Regions from separate parts of the Psychrobacillus sp. NPDC096389 genome, predicted to be linked through region 3. Evidence: riboswitches for the same ligand, from Rfam matches in the RefSeq annotation. Region 3 holds a riboswitch; each other region holds the start of a gene.
The links. Region 3 has a riboswitch for S-adenosylmethionine ahead of ACIQ38_RS01225 (methionine biosynthesis PLP-dependent protein). Riboswitches for the same ligand answer to the same signal wherever they lie in the genome.
Positions count from the first base shown of each region.

Region 1 (5,284 bases), on a different contig from region 3:
TTTTATCTACACCTTCCGCCAAAGTGATTAATCCTTCACTTTCAAGCATTGCTAAAACACGACCGTGGTCTGAAACTGAGTTACTCATTAAAATTGTAGCGCCTTCTGGAAGCTCATCAACAGAACTATATTTCTTCGAATATAATCCGATTGGTTCAATATGAATTCCACCAGCGTTTACGAAATCATAACCGAATGTAGCAATTTGATCTTCTAAATAAGGAATATGTTGAAAATAGTTTGCATCTAACTCACCAGATTCTAAATCTTTGTTTGGTAATACATAGTCTTGATAAGATTCTATCACTAATTCAATCCCTTGTTCTTCAAGGATTGGTTTTACTTCTTCTAAAATGACAGCGTGTGGTGTATTAGAAGCACCTACTACTAATTTGCTGCTATCGTCATCTCCACAAGCCGCAAGTGTTAATGCACTTACTGATAATAATGCTCCTGCTAAAAATTTCTTCATCTGTATTCTCTCCTTTAAATTTTCCCCATTTTTATATGTGATCGGGTAAACCCGCGAACACCTAACGTTTATCTATTTTTGTTGTAATCATATCGCCGACCCATTGGATGATAAATACAATGATCAATATTAAAATCGTTGCCATTAAAGTAACATCTTCTCTATTACGTTGAAAACCATCTAGAAAAGCGAGTGTCCCTAAACCACCGGCCCCAATTACTCCCGCCATCGCCGTATAACCAACAAGCGAAATACAAGTTACTGTAATCCCAGAAACTAAAGCTGGCATCGATTCTGGAAGTAAAACCTTCCATATAATAGTAGAGGTTTTAGCACCCATTGATCTTGCCGCTTCTAAAACACCTTTATCAATTTCTCGTAAACCTATTAACACCATACGTGCATAGAACGGGGCAGCACCAATGACAAGGGCTGGGAACGCTGCATTCGGACCACGGATTGTATCAAGAAGTAATTTTGTAAAAGGAATTAATAATATGATTAAAATAATAAAAGGAATAGAACGGAAAATATTAACAAAAGCACCCGTTAACCAGTTCGCCAGTTTATTTGCCCATGCTTGATGTGGACTTGTTAAAAACAATAAGAGACCAAGTGCTAAACCCAAAATGGCTGTTAATATAGTAGAAATTGCTGTCATATATAATGTTTCGAGTGCTGCTTCCCACATCTTAGGCCAATCAACATTCGGAAAAAGCGTATTAATCATTGTTGATCACCTCTGTACTTACTTTTTGTTCATGTATAAATCGAATCGCTTCATCGACCGCTAATGCATCTCCATCTATTTGAAGAACTAACGTACCAAATGCACCGCTTTTTGTATGCGAAATATTTCCTTGGACGATATTTACTTCTAATTCAAACTGTTTGATAAGTCTTGAAAGAATTGGTTGTTCCGTCTGTTCTCCGACGAAAACAAGCTTGATCAGCTTTCCATTTGGATATAGATCAACTAAATTTTGTAACGTCTGCTGTGCTTGTCCTGTTTCTGATACTTGCGATACAAATCGCTTCGTAATCGGTTGTTGTGGGTTTTGGAAGACTTCTAGCACGTCGCCTTCTTCTACAACATGACCACCTTCCATTACGGCCACTCGATTACAAATTTTTTGAATGACTTGCATTTCATGCGTGATTAATACTATTGTTAAACCCAGTTTTTCATTGATGCTAACTAATAAATCTAAAATTGCATCTGTTGTTTCTGGATCTAGTGCAGATGTTGCTTCATCACAGAGTAAAACTTCTGGACGATTTGCTAATGCACGCGCAATCCCTACGCGCTGTTTCTGCCCGCCTGATAGTTGGGAAGGATAATAATTTCCTCTACCTTCTAACCCAACCAGTTCGATCAATTCATCTACGCGAGCTTTTCGCTGATCTTTTGGAACACCCGCAATTTCAAGTGGAAATGCAATATTTTCTGCAACCGTTCGGGACCATAACAAATTAAAATGTTGGAAAATCATACTTACTTTATGTCGAACTTGACGAAGCTTGTCCTCATTTATCGTAGTGATTTCTTTGCCATTTACTATTATTTGTCCGGCCGTTGGTTTCTCTAATCCATTGAGTAAACGGATTAATGTACTTTTTCCGGCACCACTATATCCAATAATACCGAAAATCTCGCCTTGCTTTATGTCAAGATTTACATCATCAACAGCAATAATCGTACCTTGTTTCGTTTGGAACTTCTTTGAAACGTCTTTTAAACGAATCATGTAAATCTCACCTTTCCTTAAACCGTAAAAAATCCCTTCTGCAATAGAGCAGAAGGGAAGTAAGTTTTCTATCTAAATAGAACTTATCCATTCTCTCATTTTCCAAAGCATTCGCTTTGTGTGATTTGGCACCATTTCATTTACATGACGGTTGCCGGGCTTCGTCGGGCACTTCCCTCCACCTCTCTTAATAAGAGCGACACTATTCGATTAAGTTGAATATTATCATGCCATTACTTGCTTGTCAATATCTTTAATGGTCTCTAACAAATATGGCACAGATTGAAATGCGTATATTTTTTTATAGACGCGTCCCTGTTTGGCGATTAACAAACATGGGACGCTCTCTATTTCATATTCCATTGCTAGGTTTTCTAAATAATTTATATTTGCTTGACCTACTGGATTTGGCACTAATTCATTGATCACTTGCATCATCTTACTTGCTACCATGCAAGTACCACACATCGGTGTATACAGATAGAATAGCGAAAGCTGTCCATCATTTTTATAGTACTCCCACTGTTCGCGCGTCCATTCATTCACAAAACATCATCCTAAAGTAGAAATTCTTTTTTCACTTTAATGTTAACACGTTTCAGTATAGAAGCCAAAACTTTGAAAGGGGTGTTGGCCACTTCACAATACATCGGATTTGTGTATAAATGAATTGCTTCTGGATATTCTTTTCGGACGATCGAACGTATTTGCTCCCCCGATTTATCTGCATCTAAAAAAGCATAAATTGGAAAATCATCATAGGGACTTAAAATTTCTTCTAGTTTTACATTGGAGATCGTGCCATTCGTACAAATAATTTCTGGGGATTCATCAAGAAGTCGTAAAAGTTGAAGCTTATCCGACCTTCCTTCAACGAGAATTACTTTTTCACTAAAAACATTAGCCAATTAGCTTCTCTCCCTAATTATATCGTTAACTTAGTATATGAAAAAAACGCCGACAATTAACCGGCGTTTTCATTATTATTCTGAAATTAATTCTTCGTATTTTTCCGCGGATAATAAACCATCAATTTCTGAAGCATCTGATGGTTCAACGACGATCATCCATGCATTTTCATACGGAGATTCGTTTACAAATTCAGGGCTATCTTCTAGCTCGCTATTTACTTCTATAACTTTTCCGCTTATTGGAGCATAAAGTTCTGAAACAGTTTTTACTGATTCAACACTACCAAATGGATCTCCTGCTTTAATATCGTCTCCCACTTGTGGAAGTTCAACAAATACGATATCTCCTAGTTCAGATTGTGCAAAATGAGTAATACCGATACGTGCATTTCCACCTTCTGTTTTTACCCATTCATGTTCTTCTGAATACTTTAATTCTTTTGGTGTGCTCATAATTATACCCCTCTCAAATTGGTTATACATTCACCTATAATATTCACATATTTTTCTGTTAAAAACAAGCCACTTTAGTTGTTTGACCAAATTTGTTCAAACTCTTCTTCTTTAAAACCAAGCGTCAAATGCTTACCATCAAAAACAAGCGGTCGCTTCACTAGCATCCCATCAGATACTAGCAGTTCTATTTGTTCTTCTTCTGTCATACTCGGTAGTTTGTCCTTCAATTGTAACTCTCTATATTTCATACCACTTGTATTAAAAAGTTTCTTTAATTCTATTCCACTTGTAGAAAGCATCTCTTTTATAAGCTCTTTAGAAGGGGGTGTTTCTACGATATGATGCTGAACAAACTCTATATTATGGTCTTTTAACCATTTGCTTGCTTTATTACATGTACTACATTTAGGGTAACCAAAAAATTGAATTGTCATTACTTCTCACCTTTTTTCTTTTTATCATATCAAAAAAAACGATGAACCGCACATCGGTCCATCGTTTTTTATAAGGAGCTACTTAAACGACATATTTCTCTGCATCAATCAATTTAACAGATGCTTCCCGTTTTTTAGCAATAACATTGTATGGTGTATTGCGTGTTAATTTACGAAGAGCAGATAACATCATGCGTAATGTATCACCTTCTACGGATGCGATTAGCGTTTCTTTAGCATCCTTTTCGATCGCTTCAAATGCTTCTTGGCAGAAGATTTGCGTATACAGCAGTTTTTGGTTTGATTTTTCTGCTCCATCACGACCAATCGCTTTTTCGGTACGCAGAACTGCCGATTCCATTGCAAATAAGTTGTTTGCGATATTGGCAATGTTCACAAGTACTTCTTGTTCCGCTTCCAGTTTAGTGCCGAAACGTTGTGCTGCAAGTCCAGCTGCCAGTAAACCAATTTTCTTTGCATTCGCTACTAATACTTTTTCTTGTGCTAGTGGTGCATCACTTACCTCTTCTGGCATCATCATAAGTAACTCTTCTTGTAAGCTTTGCGCTTTTTGAAGAAGTGGTAATTCACCTTTCATTGCCTTTTTCAAGAAAGTACCAGGAACAATTAGTCGGTTAATTTCATTTGTTCCTTCGAAAATACGGTTAATACGAGAGTCACGGTAAATACGCTCTACTTCATATTCTTGCATAAAGCCATATCCACCATGTAGCTGGACAGCTTCATCTGCGATATAATCTAATACTTCTGAACCTACTACTTTATTAATAGAACATTCAATTGCATATTCTGCGATAGATGCTGCAATCGCTTTTCCATCTTTCTGTTCTTCCTCACTCAACTGGCTCATACGCTCTTCAAAATATCCAACAGTGCGGTAGATTAAGCTTTCTGTTGCATACAATTTCGAAGCCATTGTAGCTAATTTTTGTTTGGTCAAATTAAAGGAAGAAATAGGTGTTTTAAATTGTTGACGCTGATTAGCATAAGAAATTGCTAATTCTAATGCACGTTTAGAACCCCCAACAGTTCCAACTCCTAATTTGTAACGACCAATATTTAAAATATTGAAGGCAATGACATGGCCGCGGCCGATCTCCCCAAGTAAATTTTCAACTGGTACTTGAGCATCTTGTAAAATAAGCGTACGCGTAGAAGAAGATTTAATCCCCATTTTCTTCTCTTCTGCTCCAACAGAAACGCCTGGGAATTCACGCTCTACGATAAATGCAGTGAATTTGT
Region 1 is NZ_JBIWFB010000003.1:49,492-54,775, forward strand. Features, by position in the region: gene ACIQ38_RS09605 (MetQ/NlpA family ABC transporter substrate-binding protein) at 1-472, opposite strand, end outside; gene ACIQ38_RS09610 (methionine ABC transporter permease) at 534-1,202, opposite strand; gene ACIQ38_RS09615 (methionine ABC transporter ATP-binding protein) at 1,195-2,220, opposite strand; SAM riboswitch class I at 2,313-2,417, opposite strand; gene ACIQ38_RS09620 (thioredoxin family protein) at 2,446-2,766, opposite strand; gene ACIQ38_RS09625 (toprim domain-containing protein) at 2,778-3,128, opposite strand; gene gcvH (glycine cleavage system protein GcvH) at 3,204-3,584, opposite strand; gene ACIQ38_RS09635 (arsenate reductase family protein) at 3,659-4,021, opposite strand; gene ACIQ38_RS09640 (acyl-CoA dehydrogenase family protein) at 4,104-5,284, opposite strand, start outside.
Region 1: linked by a shared signal. The riboswitch ahead of ACIQ38_RS09615 (methionine ABC transporter ATP-binding protein) and the one ahead of ACIQ38_RS01225 (methionine biosynthesis PLP-dependent protein) in region 3 are both predicted to bind S-adenosylmethionine.

Region 2 (5,284 bases), on a different contig from region 3:
GAATGGGACTGTTAGGAAAGATTCTTTAAAAGGGCATTTCTAGCGATTTTCTTCTATAGATAATGGTGAGGGTGTACGATGGAAAGACAAATGCAATTAGATTACGGAGAAAAGAGAGGTTGGTCGTGACATCAGTCATGATCTACCTCTCTAAAAAAATGTATGTCCTTAGTCCAAGGAAAAGATTGAAATAGGTCTTTTCTTGTTCTTAATTAACTTTGCGCAACTTCGTCTTGGTATACTGGTACCCAGCCTTCTGTTGTCACGAAAATGCGAACTGCAACTACTTTGCGATCTTCTGCAAGCGTGAAATAATGTGTGATATTCTCAGGTACAGAAATTAAGTCTCCAGGAGTTAAATGTACTTCAAAGAAACGCTCATCTTTTCCTTGGATGATAAACACCCCGTGACCACTTACGATATAACGAACTTCATCGTCCGTATGAATATGTTTGCGTTCGAAGTTTTTCAATAGCTCATCTAAATTAGGGTTAGAATGGGATAATGAAATTATATCGGATGCTTGGTAGCCGCGTCGTTTAGAGATATCATCAATTTCTACTTGAAAAGCTTGTAAAATTTCCTCTTTTTCTGTATCGCTAAGATCAAATTTCTCACGAAGATGCACTGGTAACTTTTCAATATCCCAATGTTCATACACAACTTCTTGGCTTTCTAAAAATGCTGCCACCTCGTTTTGTGCTTCAATTGTTTCATTTGTTCCTTGAATTTTAATAATAGCCATTTCAATCTCCCTCTCTTATTTTGATTTTATCTGAAGTAATGCTAATTGATACTGAAATAAAAACTCACAAGCTTCTAGTAGTTTTTTTGCTTCGAAACCGTCCTTGCCCCAAACGGTAATCCCGTGATTTCGGATTAATACGGCTCCTTTATCGGCATGTATATGAGAAGTAAATTCTTCCGCCAGGCTTGGAATATGTGCATAATTTGGGATGATCGGGATGGACAGCAATGCATCCTCGTCCCATAAATCAAACGCTTTAATAAGTTCTTGACCTTGAAAGTCAATTTTCCCATCATCACCGTATATTTCTGAAATAACATTGTTCGCGACTGTATGAATATGAAGACTACAGCCAGCAGATGTCTTGCCGTATATGGCACAGTGTAGTAATGTTTCGGCAGAAGGTTTTAAATCGGTCTCTTCCACTGTATTTCCGAAACCATTTACAAGTAAAAAGTCTTCCTTTGTTCGCTTCTTCTTATCTTTTCCACTAGCTGTCACTAAAAATTGTAGTGGTTGATCGCTCACTTTTATTGCTAAATTTCCACTCGTCCCCATGAACCAGTCTCGTTTAGCTAGTTCGTCTTTTATGTCTGCTAACTCATCCCATTTTCTTTCTAGTGTTGTCATACTTCTACACCTAACTTTGCATCTAATATGTGCATGACATCATGGAAACTTTCAAAAGGTTCGTACGGAATATTGAGTTCTTCGCATTTCTCAATGAGGAAATCCCGTGCGATGACAATGTCCGCTAATTTTGCAGCCTCTAAATCTGTAATAGAATCTCCAATAACAACACTTAACGTATCACTGCCTTGAAGCTTACGAATAATAGATGGCTTACAGCAACCACAACCTTGGTTCGTACATTGCTCATCACATCCATGTGGAAAGTTAATCCGTATCGAGTCTCCCGAAAAGTCCGATTCATTGCAATAAATATCGGAAAATGGTCCGAATGGTTCAAGCATCGGCTGCACGAAAAAATCGATTCCACCACTCACGATATAAAGTGGAATATTGTTTACTTTTGTATAAGAAACAAATTCTGCAAAACCTTCACGAATTTGCGCTTGCTCAAGCAAATAAGAGTTAATTTGCTCTTTCAATGAAACAGGAAGGAGTGCAAACATATCCGATACACCTTCACGTATCGATTGCTTTTGCCCCAAAATATTCTCTTTAATCGGCAAATATTCTGGAGGTGCAAATTTTTTCATAATCGAGATGATATTATCTTGCGTTGTAATAGTGCCATCAAAATCGCAAAAGATAACTAGTTTCTTCATAGTATTTACCCCCATAATTCGATTGCTGACTTGAGTTCAGCATGCTGCTTTGCCGCTTCCGTAAGCGATATTCCAGCAAGCACGGCTTCCACAGCTTGTTTAAAGGCAAGTCCTCCACCAATCGCACCAGCAGGGTGTCCATGTACCCCGCCCCCAGCATTAATAATGCTATCAATTCCGTAGTCTTGCATTAATAGAGGTACTAAACTTGGATGTATACCTGCAGAAGGAACTGGGAAAGTTCGTTTTACGCTACTAGCTTTTGTTAGTTCTTCTCCTAAAGAAAGAGCTGCTTTTTTCTCAAGCGCAACACTACCATAAGGAGAAGGGAATAATGAAAAATCTGCCCCAGCATAGCGAGTTAATTTGCCTAGTAAAAGAGCTGTTGCAACACCGTAAAACGGGGAAGAAGTGAACGCTCCACTATAGGCTGGATGAGCCATAAATGGCAGTTGAATGTCATCATCTTCTACAAGTTCTTGGAGCACGTCCAACCCGTATGCATGGACATTAAATAATAAAGCATCTGCTCCAAGTTCTTTCGCTATTTTTGCTTTTTCGCGTAACTGTGTTGTCCGTCCAGATAAATTCACTGCATAAAGCGTACGATGTCCAGTTTCTTCATACACTTGGCGTAATACTTCCTGGGCGGTTGTAATTCGCTTTTCAAAAGGAGTGAGCGGATTGTCAAAAAGAATTTCATCGTCTTTTACAAGATCAACTCCTCCAAGAGCCTGATGTCGAAGTTGTTCTGCTAAATAATCGATATCCCGTCCTATGACTCCTTTGAATATGCTCATAATGAGTGGCCGATTATGTACATTTAACAAGTTTCTTATATGTTCAATACCAAATCTAGGTCCAGGAAACTTTGCTAAAAGCTCTGGAGAAAACTCTAAGTCTAATAGCTTTATTTCACCGTCTAATGATAATTTACCGAAAACAGTTGTTAAGATGGCAGGCAAATCAGCGGAAAAGTTAGCACTAGGATACTCTATTTTTATCTCTGCTCTAATTTGTTCTGGTTTAGATGGATGTTGTACATTTTCAAACTCCGTAATAGATACAACATTCCCTTTATGCTGTTTTAATTGTTGCTGTTCAAGTAAAGGTAAATCTGTCCAGGACCCAATCGTTAAACCTAAAGCAATGCCCTCTGCCTTTTTTTCGAATGATCCTGGATTTCCGTACAATTGATAAACAGAAGTTACTCCACTCATGTTATTAATCTCCTTTGTTGAATAAAGATAAAAAAACCTCTTCAAATAAGAAGAGGTTAAAGGTTTAACGACTTCTTATTTCTCAGTCAATTGACTGCAAGAATTAGCACCGTATCCATTCGTTGGACCGGTTGCCGGGTATCATAGGGCTCGTCCCTCCACCTGCTCTAAATAAGAAAATATATTTAATTAAGATTTCAGTTTATTGTCAAATTAATAATGATTATTTCATGCAATTGAAATAATGTCAACACAAAATTTAGAGTTTTTATAAAATTAAAAAAGTCTGTTGACATTCCTTTTTCGAATGTGCTAGGATTCTAATCAAATAACATTACGTTAAAAATAATAGCACTCTTATCAAGAGCAGGCTGAGGGTAATGGCCCGATGAAGCCCAGCAACCGACCGTAATACCGTTGTGAGACGGGGCGCTTTTTGCGCCGAGATAACATTCTCTTAAGGCACGGTGCTAATTCCATCAGAAAGGGAACTTTCTGAAAGATAAGAGGCGAGAAAACTCTTATTCTACGCCTCTTTCATTGGAAAGAGGTTTTTTATTTTGTAAAGAAAGGTAGAGAAAAATGACAATTGCAACGAAGAAACAATACGAGTCTTTAACAGAAGAGCAGGCAATAGTATACATCAAAGAACAAGGTCTATTTTCAAATGGATTGGAATTAGAATGTAGCGAAATTGGTGATGGTAATTTAAATTATGTATTTCGCATTCGAGATACTAAAAGTGGAAAAGGAATTATTGTAAAACAAGCATTGCCATATGCAAAGGTAGTCGGTGAGAGTTGGCCACTAACATTAAAGCGTGCACAAATTGAAGCGAATGCGCTAAAAAAACACGGGGAATTTGCGACAGGGCTAGTACCTGAAGTATATGTAATTGATGAAGATTTGGCGATTACAGTGATGGAAGACTTATCTCATTTGACCATTGCAAGAGAAGGATTGATCCGCCTGGAATCCTATCCAAAATTAGCAACAGATATTGGGGAATATCTTGCACAAACCCTATTCCATACGTCCGATTTTGCATTACATCCTTTTGAAAAAAAGAAACTAGTTTCAGAGTTTTCCAATCCTGAGCTATGTAAAATTACAGAAGATCTAATTTTTACGGATCCATTTTTTGATTATGAAACAAATGACTTTGAACCTGCGTTACGAGTAGATGTAGAAGCCATTTGGAGTAATGAGCTTTTAAAATTGGAAGTTGCCAAATTGAAGAAAAGCTTTTTAACAGAAACGGAAGCATTACTGCACGGAGATTTGCATACAGGTAGTATTTTTGCGAGTGAAACAGAAACAAAAGTAATTGATCCAGAATTCGCCTTTTACGGACCAATTGGCTTTGATGTTGGACTATTTCTAGCTAACTTGATCTTTCAAACGATTACAAGAGAAGGAGAGAGCCGAGTTGTAATCCATCAGCATATTGAAAAGACATGGGAAGTATTTTCGAGTAAATTTTCGGAACTTTGGAAAAAAGAAGCGGTTGAATCTTATAAAGATACTGAAGGATTTGAAGCGTATGTATTGGATAAAGTTTTCCAAGATACACTTGGCTTTGCTGGTTGTGAATTAATCAGACGTACAATCGGTTTAGCACATGTAAAAGATTTGGATGGAATTTTAGATGATGCAGAAAGAATTTCAGCGAAGAAACAAGCTTTACAGATAGGAGAATTATTCATCTTAAAGCGTAAAGAAATTAGTTCAATTCAATCAGTAATCCAATTACTCGAGGAGTTGCAAAAATGAGTATCCCCTTATCAATCAAATGGAACAACAATCGACTCGAAATACTAAATCAGCAGAAACTACCACTTGAAGTGGAATATATAACACTTGAAACGCTTGAAGATGTGTATGATGCCATCATCACATTAAAAGTACGAGGAGCTCCGGCAATTGGTATTACTGCTTCCTACGGACTAGCAGCAGCGGCACAGTATTACGAAACAAATTCTTTGGAAGACTTCCATCAATTACTAAACAAAGATACGCTATA
Region 2 is NZ_JBIWFB010000007.1:73,451-78,734, forward strand. Features, by position in the region: gene ACIQ38_RS16525 (1,2-dihydroxy-3-keto-5-methylthiopentene dioxygenase) at 213-746, opposite strand; gene ACIQ38_RS16530 (methylthioribulose 1-phosphate dehydratase) at 762-1,379, opposite strand; gene ACIQ38_RS16535 (2-hydroxy-3-keto-5-methylthiopentenyl-1-phosphate phosphatase) at 1,376-2,041, opposite strand; gene ACIQ38_RS16540 (2,3-diketo-5-methylthiopentyl-1-phosphate enolase) at 2,047-3,261, opposite strand; SAM riboswitch class I at 3,334-3,439, opposite strand; SAM riboswitch class I at 3,616-3,770, shown strand; gene mtnK (S-methyl-5-thioribose kinase) at 3,844-5,034, shown strand; gene mtnA (S-methyl-5-thioribose-1-phosphate isomerase) at 5,031-5,284, shown strand, end outside.
Region 2: linked by a shared signal. The riboswitch ahead of ACIQ38_RS16540 (2,3-diketo-5-methylthiopentyl-1-phosphate enolase) and the one ahead of ACIQ38_RS01225 (methionine biosynthesis PLP-dependent protein) in region 3 are both predicted to bind S-adenosylmethionine.

Region 3 (5,284 bases):
AGAGGCGTAGAGGGCATATTAAATATCAATGCCATTGATTTGAAAGCACCTGTTGTAAGAGGAGCGGCACCAGAAAAATTGAATAAGGCACTGGGAAAAATTGATGGACTTGATGAATTCGGAACCCTAAACGGAACTTCTGCAATTGCTGGTCACCAATCCCATGTGTTTGGACAGTTTTTTAATCGCTTGGACGAGCTTCAAATTGGTGATCAATTTGAATTAGAAACAACAACGGACACTCTTCAATATGAGGTATTTGATATACAGGTCGTAAAACCTGAAAATGTGGATGTGTTAAAAAGGCAGAAAGGTATAACACTTCTATCCTTGGTAACATGTTATCCTGAAAGATCCAACAAGTTAAGGTTAGTCGTGCAAGCAAAGCAAATTTACGATTGATCTACTAAACAACTAAACGCAAGAAGAAAAGTAGACAACTTTTCTTCTTGCGTTTTTAATCGTTAAATTATTTCCAAGCATCTTCCGCAATACGTACAACATGGCGGATTTTTTCCCATTGTTCTTCTTCCGTTAGAATATTTCCTTCTTCTGTAGAAGAGAACCCACATTGTGGACTTAAGCAAAATTGCTCAAGTGGGGCATACTTAGTAGCTTCTTCAATTCTAGCTTTTACTTCATCTGCATTTTCTAATGCACCATGCTTAGAAGTGATCAATCCTAGGACAACATATAAATCTGGGCGGCTAATATGACGAAGTGGTTCAAAGTCACCCGAGCGTTCATCGTCAAACTCTAGAAATAAACCATCTACATCTAACCCGTTAAAAATGGTTTCCGACACAAGTTCATAACTTCCGCTAGTAATATAAGTAGAACGGAAATTCCCGCGACAAATATGCATTGTAATAAGCATATCATCCGGTCTTTTCGCAATCGATTCATTAATCGCACGTGCGGAAATTTTTAGCGCTTCCTCTACGCTATATCCTCTTTCTTTCAGTCCAGCAATGCCTTCATCTGAGAAAGAAGTAGCCCATGAAGTATCATCAATTTGTAAATAGCGACAGCCTTCATCGTACAGAGCTTGGATGAAACCTTGATAAGCAACGATTAAATCATCAAATAATTCCGCATCGCTACTATAAACCCCATCTTCAATTTTGGCTCTGTAATACAGCATATTAGGGCTCGGAATAGTAAACTTAGCAACAGCGTCACCAGCCACACTTTGCAAAAACTTAAAGTGATCGATCATATAGTGCGTACTGAATCCTATTTTTCCAGTTACTCTAATGCCATGTGCTTGGGTTTTTACGCCTTTAAATGATAGACCTTCTTCTGGTTCATAAAACTCGACTCCGTCTAGACCACCAAGAAAGTCAAAATGCCACCATTTACGACGGAATTCACCATCAGTTACTGATTGTAGACCTGCTTCTTTTTGTTTAGCAACAAGTTTCGTAATTTCTTCATCTTCAATTTGTTTTAATTGATTTGCAGTGATTTCATTATTTTCAAATTGCGCACGTGCTTCTTTTAAACGTGCTGGTCGTAAAAAGCTTCCTACGTGGTCTGCGCGAAAAGGTGCTTTTTGAATTAATTGTTTTGTCATGTTAAATTCCTACTTTCTGTTTTATGTTAGATGCGATTGTGAGTGCTTGGTCGAAGTCTGCGATTAAATCATCTATATGCTCCAGACCAACAGAGAACCTTAGAAGGCCATCTGTAATTCCTCTTTTTTCTCGTTCCTCTTTCGGTATTGCCGCATGAGACATAGTAGCAGGGTAGGAAAGAATCGATTCTACACCACCCAGACTTACTGCAAAAACGGGGATTTGTAAACTTTCTACAAAAGCTTTCGCAGTATCTCTGTTCGGAAGTTGGAATGATAATACTGCCCCCGGGCTTTTCGATTGTCTAGCATGAACCTCATATCCCGGATGGGTAGATAAGCCGGGGTACAACACTTCTTCTACTAAAGGGTGACTAGTTAAATAGGACGCAAGTTTTTGAGCGGATTCTGTTGATTGCGCTAAGCGTGCTCCCATTGTCTTAATGCCTTGAATTAATGAAAAAGAATCTTGTGCACCTAAAATTGCACCGAAAGAGTTTTGGATAAATCCTAGTTTATTTCCAAGATCTTCATCTTTCGTGACAGCTAGCCCAGCAATTATATCGCTATGACCAGATAAAAACTTCGTAGCACTATGTAACACGATATCTACACCTAGATCAAGCGGGCGTTGATAAAGGGGAGTCATAAAAGTATTGTCTAGAAAGGTCAAACAATCATTTGCTTTTGCAAGTGCAACAATTGCCTCGATATCTGTAATACCTAATCGTGGATTTGCAGGTGTTTCTATATAAATTACTTTCGTATTTGGACGGATTGCTTTTTCTACGGCTTCCGCATTTTTAAAATCAGCAAATGTATGCTCAATACCGAATCTCGGTAAAACTTCGGTGATGAAACGGTATGTTCCTCCATATACTTCTTCCGTGACAACGATATGATCCGCAGAAGAAAGGAGCATTAAAGCAGAGGAAATTGCCGCAATGCCGGAAGCAAAAGCGAAACCTCTTGTGCCACCTTCTAATTCTGCGATCGTTTTTTCAAGGGCATCCCTTGTCGGGTTGCCTGATCTACTATAGTCATATGGTCCAAAGCTATCAAAACTTTCTTGATGGTACGTGGAAGATAAATAGATTGGTACATTTACTACACCTGTTTTTTGTTCGAAATTCCCACGAGTGGAAGCAGTGATTAAACTTGTTTCTAAACTTTCTTTCACGTTACTCATGAATGAATCACCTCTCTTTCTAATTTTGCAAATACTTGTTTCAAATCTGCGATTAAATCTTCTGCTTCTTCCACACCAACTGAGAAGCGTAGCAAACTGTTATCCACACCTCTTGAAATACGCTCTTCTTCTGGGATTTCAGCGTGTGTTTGTGTGGCAGGGTATGTAATAAAGCTTTCGACGCCGCCTAAACTTTCTGCGAAAACGATTAATTGAAGGTTTTCTAAAAATGGTCCAACCCATTCGCTTTTTTGTAAGCGGAAAGAAAGCATGCCACCGAGCCCAGGGTACAGAACATCTTTTATAGCAGTTTCATTTCGCAAAAAATCCACGATTTTCTTTGCATTTGCATCATGCTGCTTCATACGTAAGTGAAGTGTTTTTAATCCGCGTATTAATAACCATGAATCGAAAGGGGAGAGAACTGCTCCTATTGCGTTATGATTTACAAGTAATTTTTCGCTAAGTGATTTCCCTTTCGTTACAACGAGCCCAGCCAGTACGTCATTATGCCCACCAATATATTTCGTTGCGCTGTGCATCACAATATCTGCGCCTAGCTCAATCGGGCGTCGTAAATAAGGAGTTAAGAACGTATTATCCACAATGAGTAGTAATTGATGTTTTTTGGCCAAGATACTGTACTGGGCAATATCTATATCCTGCATAAGTGGATTTGTAGGTGTTTCAATGAATATTGCTTTTGTATTCTTTGTTATTAATGCTTCTACTTCAGCGACGGCGTCAAATTTAGCGTAAGACGTGCAAATATTGTAAGAGTCGGCATATTGATCAAACAGGCGATATGTTCCTCCATAAAGGTCATCGGGCGCAATGATTTCATCCCCTGATCGAAAGAGCGATAAGATTAACTGGATTGCTGCCATACCCGAGCCACAGGCAAAGCCGGCATCTCCGCCTTCTAGTTTGGCAATTCCTTCTTCCAAAATTGCGCGCGTTGGATTTTTTGTACGTGTGTAGTCGTACCCAGTAGATTGCCCAAGCCCCGCATGTTTGTAAGCTGTTGATAAATGAATAGGTGTATTAACTGCACCTGTCCTTGGATCACTATGATTTCCTAATTGAACTAGTTCGGTTTCTAAAGACCTTTTTGTCATAAATAATCATCCTTTTCAAATAAAGTAAAATAAAAAGAGGATTCTCTAATAAGAAGAGAATCCTCAATAATATTGAAGTTAGTCTTCTTATCTTCTAGACGGAGTACGTCTATTGGAGTTAGCACCATACCTAAACTTGGCTGGTTGCTGAGACATCTTAGGGCCAATCCCTCCGTCTCTCTGGATAAGAAATAAAATATGAAATTTTCTAAATCTTGAATTTCCATAAGTTTAACATGGTGAGTATATAAATACAAGGTGATTTTTAACGTCCCTGTGCAGCGAACAATTCAGAATTGTTTGCTGCACAGGGACAAATTACATTTTCGGGATGGCAACCCAATGACCTTCTGATACTTCTACCAGTTCGGAGTTTTGCAATTGATACTTGTCTTTGTTGGTATCCTCTTCCAGAAGACTGCGTTTTTTCTTCGCTTCAACTTTCGGATCGGGTATTGGGATAGCTGACAATAATGACTTTGTATATGGATGCTGTGGGTTTGCGTATAATTCTTCACTCTCTGCAAGCTCTACTATTTTTCCGGCATACATCACTGCCACTCTATCACTTATATGCTTCACCATGGATAAATCATGCGCAATAAACAGATAGGTAAGTCCTAAACGATGTTGAAGATCTTCTAATAGCTCAACTATTTGCGACTGGATAGAAACATCTAGTGCGGAAAGGGGCTCATCACAAACGATAAAATCAGGTTCTACCGCAAGTGCACGGGCAATTCCGATTCTTTGTCGTTGACCACCAGAAAACTCATGTGGATAACGCATCGCATGACTTGGTTCTAATCCTACCATCACCAGTAATTCTTCTACTCTTTGTTTGCGTTCTTCCTTAGTTTTGCTTAAACGATGTATGTCTAATGCCTGCCCAATAATATCCAACACTTTAAAACGTGGATTAAGGGATGAATATGGGTCTTGGAAAATCATTTGCATATGGCGACGCATCGTTTTCAATTCATCTTTGTTAAGTCGGTTAATAGCCATCCCTTGATATAGTATGTCTCCATCGGTCGGTTCATGAAGACGTAATATAGCACGTCCTGTAGTCGACTTGCCAGAACCCGATTCACCTACTAAACCTAATGTTTCTCCAGGTTTTATAAAAAAGCTAATATTATCTACAGCCTTCAGTACATTGCCTTTTCCAACTTGGAAATGTTGTTTCAGTGATTTTACATCCAGTAATGGTTTTCCTTCTTCGATGTCGTGTGAACGTAAAGAAGGACGTTTTGGTTTTTTCTTTTCGTCTAAGCGAGGGAGAGCATTTAGCAATCTTTTCGTGTATGTATGTTTAGGACTTTCAAAAATTTCTTCCGTCGTTCCTGTTTCTACAATTTTTCCATCTTTCATGACAGCTACACGGTCACACATACCAGC
Region 3 is NZ_JBIWFB010000001.1:241,683-246,966, forward strand. Features, by position in the region: gene ACIQ38_RS01210 (class D sortase) at 1-402, shown strand, start outside; gene ACIQ38_RS01215 (5-methyltetrahydropteroyltriglutamate--homocysteine S-methyltransferase) at 470-1,576, opposite strand; gene metC (cystathionine beta-lyase) at 1,578-2,765, opposite strand; gene ACIQ38_RS01225 (methionine biosynthesis PLP-dependent protein) at 2,762-3,883, opposite strand; SAM riboswitch class I at 3,968-4,074, opposite strand; gene ACIQ38_RS01230 (ABC transporter ATP-binding protein) at 4,202-5,284, opposite strand, start outside.

Region 4 (5,284 bases), on a different contig from region 3:
CTTGTAAATCTTTTTCAATACGATCTTTCATTTGAAATAAAATGGCATTTTTTTGTGCACGGGCATCAACCGAAAACGTTGCAGTACCGGGAATAATATTGGCATTTTCTCCACCTGCTTGAATTTTGGTCAGTTTCGCAGAATATGCTTCGAACGGTGAAAAGTAAAGATTTTTTAATGCTTGATGAATCGCTACTGTGACATCAATGGCATTTTTCCCTTGATGTGGGCGTGCACCATGTGCATCAATTCCACTAATTTTTCCTTCTAAAAACATTGCAGCCCCATGATGAATTGCAGGTGATACTTTTCCAAAAGGAAGTTCTTCAATTGGTCGTAAGTGCACACCAAATAAATGCGTTACATCCTCTAATGCACCTCTGTCAATCATCGCATTGGCACCATTTCCTTTTTCCTCCGCTGGCTGGAAGATAAAGCGGATACGCTTACCTAGTTTTTCGTCTTTTAGTAATAATAAAGCTCCTAAAACCATGGAAATATTGGCATCGTGTCCACATGAATGATTGGCACGAAACTCTCCATCTACTTCTTGCCATAGTGCATCGATATCTGCACGAACAGCGATTACTTCATCGCCTTCTCCAATTTCAGCCAGTAACCCGGTCACGTCATCGAAACGGCGATAAGATACTTGTAATTCATCGAGTATTTCTGCAAGCTTGTTTGTCGTTTCGTATTCCTTCCAGCTTATTTCTGGATATTTGTGAAAATGATCAAACCATTGTAATATTTGCGATTCTACATTCATTTTTTACACTCCTTATTTTTCGATAATCTCACATACACGTCCTACTTGTCCGTCGGTTAATCGAACTTTTATGCCGTGTGGATGGAAGGAAGAATTTGTTAGCAAGTCTTTCACGATACCTCTCGTTTTTTCACCTGTTCGTTGGTCTTTTTTCAAAATAATATATACTTCTAATCCTGGTTTAACGTCTTTTCTATTTTGTCCGTTCATAATAACTCACCTCTTTTTGTATCTTATCATTTTCATGCTATATATACACTGTTATGCAAGCCAATAAGTTCAATAAATACAACAAACAATATCAAGTAAAATTATAATTTTTTGAATTTTACATTGACGAAGTCACCTTGGTCAAGTATAGTAATTTACATTAATAAAAAATGAAATAATTTTATCTCTCATGAAGAGTAGCAGAGGGACTGGCCCGTTGAAGCTCGGCAACCAACCATATGTTTATATATGGAAAGGTGCTAAATCCTGCAAAACGATATCGTTTTGAAAAATGAGAGAGGACGTCTGCATATCTTCAAATTGCTAATGAACCTCTCATTTCTGAGAGGTTTTTTTATTTCTATATCAACCAAGAAAAACAACAGATAGGAGAATAACAATGAAAAAGTGGTTATTTACAGGATTACTCATTTTAGTTTTAACAGTACTTGCTGCTTGCGGTGGTAAAGAAAAATCAGAGGAAGCAAATGAAGGCTTATTAAGCGACGGTGTTCTAACAGTTGGCGTAACTGCAGGTCCACACGAAGAAATCGTTGAAAAAGTGAAAGAATTGGCAGAAAAAAATGGTCTAAAAATTGATCTACAAGTATTTTCTGACTACGTAATGCCGAATGTTTCTTTAGCCGAAAAAGATATTGACATGAATATTTTCCAAACGATTCCTTTCTTTGAACAAATGAAAAAAGATCGTAATCTGGATCTTGTTGCTGTAGGTAAAACGGTCACTTTCCCAATGGGCATTTACTCTAATCAAGTAAAAGATGTGAACGAACTGCTAGATGGTGCGAAAATTGGCTTGCCAAATGATCCTACACAAGGTGGACGTGCACTGATGCTATTTGAAAGTGCCGGTATGATTAAGATCAAAGAAGGTCTAGACACTAATGCTACAATCCATGACATTATTGAAAACAAGAAGGATTTCCAATTCATTGAACTTGATGCAGCACAAATTCCGCGTCAATTGAATGAACTTGACGCGGCAGCTATCAATACTAACTTCGTAATAGATGCTGGTTTATCGCCAGCGGAAGATTCTATTTTTATTGAGCCGAAAGATTCTCCATTCGTGAACATTATCGCTGTCAGATCCGAATCGAAAGATGAAGAAGTGATTCAACAATTTATCGATTTGTACCGTTCGGAAGAAGTGAAACAATTTATCGAAGAAAGATTCGATGGATCCCTAATCCCATCTTGGTGATAAAAGGAAATGTATCTATTGAATACTCTAAGTTTGAAATAGTACTTGTTAAGAAAGAGGCTGGGACACAAATTATTTGTCCATTATAAAAGACGAATAATATTTACTTTATTCATGTAATATAAACAAAAAAACGAACTATCACGAAACATTAAATTAGAGTTTCGATTGATAGTTCGCTTTTTTATTTACTGAATTTCCTGTGTCCCCGCCCCCTTCTTTCAATTATTATCGTATTAATAATTTTATAATGTACAAAATTGGAAGGATTTTTTTATTGACGAAACCATATGTAGTAGTTATTATAAGAAAACAATGTCGAATTATGTCGTATAATGTTGGGGATATGGCCCAAAAGTTTCTACCAAGCCACCGTAAAGGGCTTGACTACGAGTTAATTGTTATATGGAGGAAGGATTCAACTCTTTCTTCATATTTACAGATACCTAGTCAACGCTCCGGTAGAAATCGGAGCGTTTTTTTTGTTTAGGAAATAATTCTTTCCTAGATAGTAATAATAAGATAAGAAACGGTATGCAAGGCATTTATTTCAGGTAAGAGAGGATTGATAAGTAATGAAAAAGAATATTTACTTTAATCATGATGGAGGCGTTGATGATCTTGTCTCTTTGTTTTTATTAATGCAAATGGATAACGTTGAACTAACAGGTGTATCCGTCATTCCAGCTGATTGTTATTTGGAACCTGCAATGTTTGCCAGTAGGAAAATTATGGATCGCTTCGGAAATGGCAATCTGGATGTAGCTGAATCAAATTCTCGAGGTAAAAATCCATTCCCAAAAGATTGGCGTTTACATGCTTTCTTCGTTGATGCTCTACCGATTTTAAATGAATCCGGTAAGATTGACACACCTGTAGCTGAAAATCCAGCACATCTTCATATGATTGATGCCATTCATGCATCCGCTGAAAAGACAACCCTTCTATTCACTGGTCCACTTACAGATCTTGCTCGCGCATTAGACGAAGACCCTTCAATCGAAGAGAAAATTGAACGACTTGTTTGGATGGGCGGTACATTTCGTGAAACAGGAAATGTAGAAGAGCCCGAACACGATGGTACAGCTGAATGGAATGTATTCTGGGATCCAGAGGCGGCTGGTCGTGTATGGGATAGCAGTATAGAAATCGATCTAGTAGCTCTTGAAAGTACAAGCCAGGTACCACTTACGGAAGACATACGTAAACGCTGGGCATCTGAACGTAAATATTTGGGCGTTGATTTTCTTGGGCAATGTTATGCGATGTGCCCACCACTGGTACATTTTACAACGAACTCAACGTACTTCTTATGGGATGTTTTAACTACAGCATTTGTTGGTAATCCTGACCTGGTAAAAGTGAAGAAGCTTAATAGCATCGTTCATACAAATGGACCGAGTCAAGGTCGGACAGAAGAAACAGCTAATGGGCGTCCTGTAAATGTAGTTTATGATGTGAATCGCGATGCATTTTTCGATTATATTACTCAGTTAGCAAAAAAAGTAAACTAAATTATATATCCGGTGAACTTATAAAAAGATAGGCGCCGCAGCTAAAGTAGGAGGAAGAAATGACAATTAAATCGCGCCTTAAAATAATGATTTTTCTACAGTTTTTCGTTTGGGGTTCTTGGCTCGTAACACTTGGGTCTTACATGTTCAATACTTTGCATTTTACGGGATCAGAGGTTGGACTTGTTTATAGCTCCATCGGGCTTGCTTCCCTCATTATGCCGAGTCTTATAGGAATTATTGCCGACCGCTTTGTAAAGGCAAATAAATTATATGGAATTCTTCACTTTATGGGAGCTATTTGTTTATTTATTGCTGCAAAGGTTTCAGACCCCACTCTTTTGTTTTGGGTAATGCTTTTTAACGCAATGGTCTACATGCCGACAATTTCTTTAGCATATACCATTTCGTATTTTGGTCTAGAAAAGGAAGGCCATGATACAACGAAAACATTCCCTTCCGTTCGCGTTTATGGAACTGTTAGCTTTATCCTTGCCTTATGGACAATTAGTCTTTTCGGATTTGAGTTAAGTAATATGCAACTATACATTGGATCAGGAGCTGCTCTTTTGCTTGCGCTGTTTTCACTTGCACTACCTGACTGTCCAACATCAACCGCTAAGAAGGACGCATCGCTAGTTAGTCGTTTAGGACTCGATGCGCTCGTATTGTTTAAACAAAAGAAAATGGCAATATTTTTCATTTTTGCTATGTTATTAGGTGCAGCACTGCAAATTAACACTACTTTTGCTGACCCATTTATACATGACTTTGCGTTAAACCCTAGCTTTAAGGATAGTCTTGCTGTTAAGTATCCAGCTATATTATTATCAATTGGACAAATTTCAGAAGTAGTATTTATCCTAGCCATTCCATTTTTCTTACGTAGATTCGGTATTAAGACGGTCATACTATTAAGTATGGTAGCATGGACTTTACGCTTTGTTCTCTTCGCTTTTGGAGAACCATCGGGATTAGGATTCAGCTTATTACTATTATCTATGATTGTGTATGGAGCTGCTTTTGACTTCTTTAATATTTCGGGATCCATTTTTGTAGAGAAAGAAGTGGATAGTCGCATTCGCGGTAGCGCACAAGGCTTATTCATGACAATGGTAAACGGACTGGGAACCTATTTAGGCGCTATCATTAGCGGGAAAATTGTAGATTACTTCACTGTTGACGGCATAAAAGATTGGCAAAACATTTGGTTAATATTCGGGTCCTATACAATCGTTCTTGCAATTATTTTTGCTGTAATTTTTAAATACAAACATGATCGGGATGCAATGAAAATATAGATAATATTGCTTGATAGTTGAAGATTAAGATTCATCTCTTGATGTCCGATACCAAATTTATTGGTGTCGGACTTTCTATTATTGTCATCAACGCATTTTAAACTTTTTTACATAAGCTGTTTTTGGAAAATGTTATATGTACGTGATATACTGATGAAGGATTTATATTGGAAAAGGAGTGTTTTGAATGGCGAAAAAAGGTTACTTTTTAATGGATACTGGCGAAAAAATCGAATTTGATTTGTTCCCAAATGAAGCACCAAAC
Region 4 is NZ_JBIWFB010000006.1:42,865-48,148, reverse strand. Features, by position in the region: gene ACIQ38_RS15120 (amidohydrolase) at 1-769, opposite strand, end outside; gene ACIQ38_RS15115 (YwbE family protein) at 782-979, opposite strand; SAM riboswitch class I at 1,165-1,278, shown strand; gene ACIQ38_RS15110 (MetQ/NlpA family ABC transporter substrate-binding protein) at 1,380-2,204, shown strand; purine riboswitch at 2,513-2,614, shown strand; gene ACIQ38_RS15105 (nucleoside hydrolase) at 2,780-3,718, shown strand; gene ACIQ38_RS15100 (nucleoside permease) at 3,778-5,019, shown strand; gene ACIQ38_RS15095 (peptidylprolyl isomerase) at 5,207-5,284, shown strand, end outside.
Region 4: linked by a shared signal. The riboswitch ahead of ACIQ38_RS15110 (MetQ/NlpA family ABC transporter substrate-binding protein) and the one ahead of ACIQ38_RS01225 (methionine biosynthesis PLP-dependent protein) in region 3 are both predicted to bind S-adenosylmethionine.